DNA from 2 places in the Sporosarcina beigongshangi genome. Region 2 is predicted to be linked to the other one. Evidence: predicted binding sites of a transcription regulator. Region 2 holds the regulator's gene; the other holds the start of a gene.
What was found. Region 2 encodes Rex, which represses fermentation and respiration genes when NADH is low (regulators of the CRP and FNR family bind a similar motif). Its sites were predicted from a motif close to TTGTGAAATATTTCACAA; they were not measured.
Positions count from the first base shown of each region.

Region 1: R2B77_RS00650 (TIGR04053 family radical SAM/SPASM domain-containing protein) is a predicted target of Rex. The motif match lies at 1,628-1,645, and genes of this name have one in related genera.

Region 1 covers NZ_JAWLIR010000002.1:31,035-35,252, forward strand. Annotated here, with positions in the region: gene hemY (protoporphyrinogen oxidase) at 1-441, opposite strand, end outside; gene R2B77_RS00650 (TIGR04053 family radical SAM/SPASM domain-containing protein) at 471-1,550, opposite strand; gene gcvPB (aminomethyl-transferring glycine dehydrogenase subunit GcvPB) at 1,726-3,183, opposite strand; gene gcvPA (aminomethyl-transferring glycine dehydrogenase subunit GcvPA) at 3,176-4,218, opposite strand, start outside.
Region 2 covers NZ_JAWLIR010000055.1:1,973-6,190, forward strand. Annotated here, with positions in the region: gene R2B77_RS16775 (CPBP family intramembrane glutamic endopeptidase) at 233-979, shown strand; gene tatC (twin-arginine translocase subunit TatC) at 1,025-1,870, opposite strand; gene R2B77_RS16785 (twin-arginine translocase TatA/TatE family subunit) at 1,888-2,103, opposite strand; gene R2B77_RS16790 (redox-sensing transcriptional repressor Rex) at 2,198-2,848, opposite strand; gene R2B77_RS16795 (ABC-F family ATP-binding cassette domain-containing protein) at 3,006-4,218, shown strand, end outside.

The DNA of each region.
Region 1 (4,218 bases), on a different contig from region 2:
TTTCTTTTTAGGTAACCATAAATCCATGGCTGCTCGAATTTTTCCTAACGGCGATATTAGCCCCGTCTTCATAAAAGGTGTCAATTGTGTCGGAATACCTAGCATTAGTCCAGGCGGCATTTTATGCAATTTCCCTTTATGTACAATATAATTCGTTCTAGCTTGTGGGTTGGTCGCCGTTAGTTCATCTTCAAGGCCCAATTCCTTAACCAAAGTCATAATCGGCATTTTGCGTGCTAAAAAAGACTCTGGTCCCCTTTCAATAATGAAGTCCTCACGAAGCAACGTTCTTATTTTCCCACCAAAAGACGGACTTTTTTCAATTACTGTTAGCTCAATAGGAATTTGTCGTTCGTCAAAATATTTTTTTGTATAAAAAGCAGCGCTTAGCCCTGTAATACCGCCACCTACAATAATAATCTTCCTTTTCGTATTTTCCACTTAGCATCCACCTTTCGGAATCAAGCATTTTAGCGAAGCGCCTTTGGAATATATGAGCAGGATGGATCACTTTCTAAATAATCTCCCGTCATCGCATAAGCTCTTGCACGTGAACCGCCACACATATGCTTAAACTCACATACGCCGCACTTGCCTTTTAATAAAGACTTATCCCGTAATTGCTTCATAACAGGTGAATTTTGATAAATTTCGGATAGTGACTGTTCACGAACATTGCCACAAACTACTGGTAAAAAGCCGCTTGGATAGACATCACCCGTATGACTAATAAAGACAAAACCATCTCCGTCATTCACAAATTTTGGTGCACGTCCTAATAAATCGGAGCGTTTTGCGATTCCGCTCTCGCCTAACCTCTCCTTTTCTTGGTGAAACACGCGTCTGTAATGAGGTGCTTCAGTCGTCTTCACACCATAGGGCATTGTTTGTTGAATTTGATACAACCATTTCATCACTTCCTCATGCTCTTCCGGGCTCACCATATCCTTTTCCATACCGCGTCCTGTTGGTACTAAGAAGAACGTGCTCCACAGTACAGTTCCCATCTCTTTCACTTTTTCAGCAATTGCTTCAAGATCATGGAGATTATATTTTGAAATGGTTGTATTCACTTGGATCGGGATATTTAATTCTTTTAAATACTCAATCCCTTTCATCGTTCGATCATAGGACCCTTTCGTTCCCCGGAAGTGGTCATGAATTTCCGCGCAGGAACCATCCAAACTAAATGCCCATCTCGATAACCCAACATCTTTCGCTTTCTGAATCGCTTCCTTCGTAACTTTTGGTGTTGCACTCGGCGTCATGGAAACCGGAAGACCTTTCTCATCAATCGCATATTTTGCAAGGTCAAATAAATCAGGACGCATCAATGGATCTCCACCTGTAAAAACAAACAGTGGATTATCCATGCCAGCAATCTCATCAATTAGTTTTTTTCCTTCATCAAATGACAATTGACGAGGGTCAGCCTTATATTGAGCTTCCGCCCTACAATGCAAGCACTTCAGTGCACAGGCTCGTGTCACTTCCCATATAACAATAAACGGATTCACATCGTAATTAAGCTCTTGTTTGACAGATATCATCTTAAACGCTCCCTTTAGTCATGATGTATCTTGCAATATATCTACACCATTAGCATAGTGCTACGACGGGATAGCACTTGTGATATTTATCACAAGAAAAGAGTAAGGATGTGAACTTTTAGTCACAAATACGACAAAAAAGCACAACGCAAGGCTGTGCTTTTTTAAATCAAACTTATTTTGTATAACGCAATACAGGTTGACGTGCCGCCTTCGTTTCATCCAAACGATTGATGACCGTCGTATGTGGTGCGTTTTGAACGATTTCAGGGTTTTCTTCAACTTCTTTTGCGATTTGAATGAGCGCATCACAAAATGCATCGAGTGTTTCTTTTGACTCTGTTTCTGTCGGCTCAATCATCATGCCTTCCTCAACATTTAGTGGGAAGTAGATTGTTGGTGGGTGATAACCAAAGTCTAACAGTCGTTTTGCCATATCAAGTGTACGCACACCCAATTTCTTCTGGCGACGCCCAGAAAGAACAAATTCATGCTTACAATGACGGTTATATGGCAGGTCAAAGTAAGGCTCAAGTCGACGCATCATATAGTTTGCATTCAATACCGCATATTCCGTAACAGCTTTCAAGCCATCTGGCCCCATTGAACGAATGTACGTGTACGCACGAAGGTAAATACCAAAGTTACCATAGAACGGCTTCACGCGACCAATCGTTTGTGGGATGTTGTAATCAAATGTATACACATCGTCTTTTTTCACAAGCACTGGTTTTGGTAAGAACGGAGCCAAGTCTGCTTTGACACCAACTGGACCAGAACCTGGACCGCCACCACCGTGAGGACCTGTAAATGTTTTGTGCAAGTTTAAGTGAACCGCATCAAAGCCCATGTCGCCAGGGCGTGCTTTAGACATAACTGCATTCAAGTTTGCACCATCATAATACAATTTCCCACCAACAGCGTGAACGATTTCAGCCATTTCAAGAATGTCTTCTTCAAATAGTCCAAGCGTATTTGGGTTTGTCAGCATCAATGCCGCCGTATCCGGTCCAACTACACGTTTCAAGTCTTCAAGATCAACAAGTCCATGCTCATTTGACTTCACCGTCACGGTCTCAAAACCTGCAACCGTTGCCGATGCTGGATTTGTTCCATGTGCAGAGTCTGGAACAAGCACTTTCGTACGGTGGAAGTCACCGTTTGCTTCGTGGAATGCACGAATCATCATCAGTGCTGTCCATTCACCATGTGCTCCAGCCGCTGGTTGAAGTGTTACTTCATCCATTCCTGTAATTTCAACAAGATGCTCTTGCAAATCATACAAAATTTCCATTGCACCTTGTACAGTCGACTCATCTTGCAATGGGTGAATATTGGCGAATCCAGGGAATCGTGCAACAGATTCGTTAATTTTCGGATTATATTTCATCGTACAAGATCCTAACGGGTAAAATCCTGTGTCTACACCATGGTTACGATTAGACAACGCTGTGTAATGGCGCATAATATCAAGCTCAGAAACCTCTGGAAGTTCTGCTGCTTCTTCGCGGATAAATCCCGCTGGCAATAAATCTGACAGATCCAACTCAGGTACATCTAGTTCTGGAAGACTGTAACCAATTCGTCCTTCTTTTGTCAGTTCGAAAATTAACGGCTGATTATCTTTATGCATGAAGGGCCTCCATTTCCTGCACAAGTGCATCGATTTCTTCTTTTGTACGTTGTTCAGTCACAGCAATCAACGCGTGATTGGCAAATGCCGGGTACGTCAAGCCTAAATCATATCCACCAAGAATCCCCTTCTGGAAGAGGTGTGCATTGACTTCTTTAACCGATTTTTTGCAATTAACGACGATTTCATTGAAATGAGCACCGCCAAATAAGACTTCAAAACCAGCTTTTTCAAATGCATCCTTGGCATAACGTGTTTTAACAATATTTTGGTAAGCGATTTCCTGTGCACCGACTTTACCAAGTGCAGTCATCGCAACAGAAGCCGCCAATGCGTTCAACGCTTGGTTTGAACAGATATTAGATGTCGCTTTATCACGACGAATATGCTGCTCACGTGCTTGTAATGTCAATACATAACCACGACGTCCTTCGTCATCAGTCGTTTCTCCAACAAGACGTCCTGGAACTTTACGCATTAACTTTTTCGTTACAGCGAAATAACCACAGTGTGGTCCACCGAAAGCTTCCGGAATACCGAATGGTTGTGCATCTCCCACTGTAATATCAGCACCCAACTTACCTGGAGGTGTCAGTACGCCAAGTGCTAGTGGGTTAGAGGATACAACAAATAATCCACCTTTATCATGCGTTAGTTCACCAATTTTTTGAATATCTTCAATTTGACCGAAGAAGTTTGGATATTGTACAAGAACAGCCGCTGTATCCTCATCAATCAATTCTTCTAGCTTTGCCATATCTGTCACGCCATTTTTTTGCGGAATCGTCACGACTTCAATTGATTGGCCTGACGCATAAGATAGCACAACATCACGTGATTCTGGATGTACAGTTTCAGAAACAAGAAGTTTTTTTCGACGTGTGTGACCTGCCGCAAGATTTCCTGCTTCTGCAAGCGCCGTTCCGCCATCATACATAGAAGAGTTGGCAAGATCCATACCCGTTAATTCACAAATCATTGTTTGGAATTCAAAAATAGCTTGTAGCTCTCCTTGTGAAATCTCTGGCTGATACG
Region 2 (4,218 bases):
TTCATGTTTTTAGCACTCGATAGATGTGAGTGCTAATACATTTCTTATCATAATGAACATTTGCATTAATTGCAAGTGAAATACAATCAAAATCCTAGACATCTGCCGGAGGCTTAACTTGAATCAACGGGAAGTTTGAACTCCCTCATGATTCAAGTCAAACATTTCTCTTTGCTTATCTGACTTTAAACAGATAAAATGGACTTCATCCACAGTTGAAAGGGTGGCATGCTTGAAAAACTGGATAATCTCTTTATGGCTCTTAGTAACCTATGCAGCCATGCAATTTGGTAGTATCTTTTTAGGGCAAGGCTTGTTTGACCACTTTCCCTGGGATGAACAATACAATGAAAAAGCTATTGCTTATCGTGCGAGTGCTTGGTCACTATTCATCAGTAATGCGTTGGCTGCCGTTGTGTTCTTATGGTTCATCTTGCGCAATAAAAAATTCTTACATGTTTTCAAAGTAAAAAAATCTACAACCGGCAATGCGATTCTTTGGGGAATCCTCGGTTTCTTCCTTGTTATGGGCGGACAGATGCTCGCGGCTATGATTGAGAGCTTGTTTGGCATTACACCGGGATCTGATAATACGGCCATACTCAGTAACATTGCAAAAGTATCTCCCATCATTATTATTTCAATCGTAGTGTTTGCACCATTCCTAGAAGAAATTGTGTTTAGACGTATTCTTTTTGGTGGAATTTATCAAAAAACGAATTTCTGGATCGCAGCCATTGCCAGCGCCCTCGTTTTCGCGGCAATGCATAATGAATTTGAGCATCTATTGATGTACATGGCACCGGGGCTAATTTTCTCCTATTTGTACTACCGAACAAAACGACTATTGACACCGATGATTGCCCATCTACTTATGAACGGCTTTGTCGTCATTGCCCAACTAAAATTCGACGATATTCAAAGGTATCTCGATGAGCTGAAACGTTTGAAACAAGCTATGTTCATATTTTTCTACTAAAAAAGTCTTTCAACCGAATACTTCCGGTTGAAAGACTTTTTTAGTTTACTCTTGTTGCCCCATCACTTCGTCAATTTGTCGCTGTTGCTCTGCACGTACTTCCTCTAACTTCCGCTGTTGTTCTGCTTGTACTTCTTCTGCCTCACGTTGCTTTTCTGCCTTCAAATATTTCCGATAACCAAATCGGGATATGAAAATACTAATTTCATAGAGCGCAAACAATGGCACGGTCACGAAAAGATGAGATAACAGATCCGGCGGTGTAATGAAAGCTGCAATAACAAACAATGTGAAATAGGCATATTTACGAATTTTCACCAGTGTCGCTGGATCCAAAATACCAAGTCTTGTTAAAAACAGCAACACAATTGGTAATTGGAAAATGATGCCGAACGGAATAAGTAATTGGAACAAAAACGAAAAATATTCATTAATACCGATTGTTTGCGTGATGCCTAAATCTGAAGATAAATTCATCATGAACTTCATCACATAGGGTAACAGGACAAAGTAGGAAAACGAAATCCCCCCGACAAATAGGAAAAACGTAAACGGAATATAATTTAACGTGGCACGCCGCTCTGTTTCATGCAATCCCGGCGAGATGAACGCCCATAACTGATACATAATAACCGGTGAAATAATAATGACTGCAACAAAAATGATCACTTTCAAGTAAATCATAATAGGATCGAGCACATTGAACGCGTTAAGCGTCGTACCATCAACTAATCCGTCATGTTGCAAAAACTGAAACTGCAAAAATTGAATGATTGGCTTGGCGATAAAAAATCCGCCTATTATTGCAACAACAAAGAAAACGACGATAACCATCAGCCGTTTTCTAATTTCATCTATATGTTCAATGATTGTTAAGTTTTTTTCTGCCATTGGACAAACATCCTAACTTACTTCACTTCTTCTTTCTTCACTTCCACTTGCAATACTTCTGCTTTCTTGTCTTCTACTTTCTTCACATCGTTATCTTCTACGAGACCTTTCGTCGCGTTTTTAAATTCACGCAATGAAGAACCGAACGCCTTTCCAATCTCAGGCAACTTCTTTGGACCGAAAACAAGCAACGCAATAATTGCGATAATTACTAAACTCATTGGACCTGGCATCTCAGACACCTCCCTCGTAGTAGAAGGACTAGACCATCCCTCTTTATGCTATCCATTTTACACGAAAACAGCTTGTATTACTATTATTGAGCCATTATAATTGTGAATTTTTAACGTCATTTTTCATGAAATAAATAAGGGTCTGTAGCTCTACAGACAAATCAATCGTATGGACACGCACCTCATCAGGTGCTGTCAGACGGACTGGCGTAAAGTTTAAAATCCCTTTAATTCCCGCCTTTATCAGCTTATCGGTGACATCCTGTGCCACACGAGAAGGTACCGTCAAAATGACAAGATCAATGCCAAGCTCGACAATTTTTTCACTAATTGTATCTGGGTGAAATACAGGGATGCCGCTCAACATTTTTCCCTCTGCCGGCGCTTTCGGGTCAAACGCTACGACAATACGTGTATTATGGTTTTTATGAAAATTATATTTTAAAAATGCACTGCCTAAACTACCCACGCCAATGAGCGCGACATCCGTTCCTTCATCCTGATCGAGGATTTGACGGAAAAATTCGACAAGATAATGTACATCATAGCCATACCCTTTGCGACCAAGCGCTCCAAAATGGGAGAAGTCTCGTCGAATTGTAGCTGCATCGATTTTCATTGCTTCACTTAATTCACTAGAAGACACACGTTTCTTACCCAAATTCGCGAAGTTTTGAAGAAATCTATAATATAGAGGCAACCGTTTGGATGTCGCCTGTGGTATTTTCGGCGTTTCTTCTATCATTGTAATCCTCCTGAACCTACTCATTCATTACACCTTAGCATAATCGTATCCGAACTGAAACCGATTCTATCGTACAGTAGATACTGAATGTTGTAAAGTCAACCGTTGCACGCTTCGCACCATTCCATTAAACTGAAGAGGAATAGAGGTGCTCACTATGATTGTTTTACAAGTGAACGGACTGACAAAATCATTCTCAGGAACCGATATATTAGAAAATGTGCGACTTGAAGTGCAACACCGTGACCGCGTTGCACTTGTTGGACGTAACGGAGCAGGCAAGTCGACACTCCTTAAAATAATTGCTGGTGAAATGACAGCTGACTCGGGCGATTTAATCATCCCAAAAGACGTAAGAATTGGTTATCTTGAACAGCATAGCGGCATCGACTCTGCCTTGTCTGTTTGGCAAGAAATGATGACCGTTTTCGAACCGCTTCATAATATGGAAAGACGGCTCCGGACGCTTGAGCAACAGATGGCTGACCCAGCAGTATACGACAACTCGACAGACTATGAACGGGTGATGTCGGAATATGACGCCCTGCAAATCGAATTCAAGGATTCTGGCGGCTATCAGTATGAATCAGACACACGCTCCGTCCTACACGGTATGCGCTTTTATCCCGATGATTATGAAAAAAGTGTTAGCCTTCTATCTGGGGGGCAAAAAACCCGATTGGCACTCGCTAAGATGCTGTTGAGTAAACCAGATCTTCTTATCCTTGATGAGCCGACAAACCATCTTGATATCGAAACACTTGGCTGGCTGGAAAAATACCTCGTTTCCTATGAGGGAGCCATTCTAATTGTTTCGCACGATCGCTATTTCTTGGATGAAATCGTGACTGTCGTCTACGAAGTATCCAGAAGAAAAGTAGCCAAATACACAGGAAACTATAGTGCCTATCTTGACGAAAAAGCCAAGAATTATGAACGTGATCAAAAGCTTTTCGAAAAGGATATGAGTGAGAAAGCGAAACTCGAGGATTTCGTCCAACGCAACATTGCTCGTGCGTCGACCTCTAAAATGGCAAAAAGCCGTCGGAAGTTGCTTGAACGAACAGACTGGATGGATTCGCCTGATGGAGATGAAAAATCGGCTAGCTTTAGCTTTTCTATTGATCGCCCAAGCGGCAATGATGTGCTAGCTCTCGACAATGTCTCGATCGGCTACAACGCTTCTCCTGTTTCTACAGGCATCAACCTGCGCGTCTATAAACAAGACCGTATTGCCATCATCGGACCAAATGGTGTCGGCAAGTCTACTTTGTTGAAAACGCTCGTTAAAGCGAATGAACCGATTTCCGGCTTGATACGTTATGGGACAAATGTTCAATTTGGCTATTATGATCAGGAACAAGCAACTC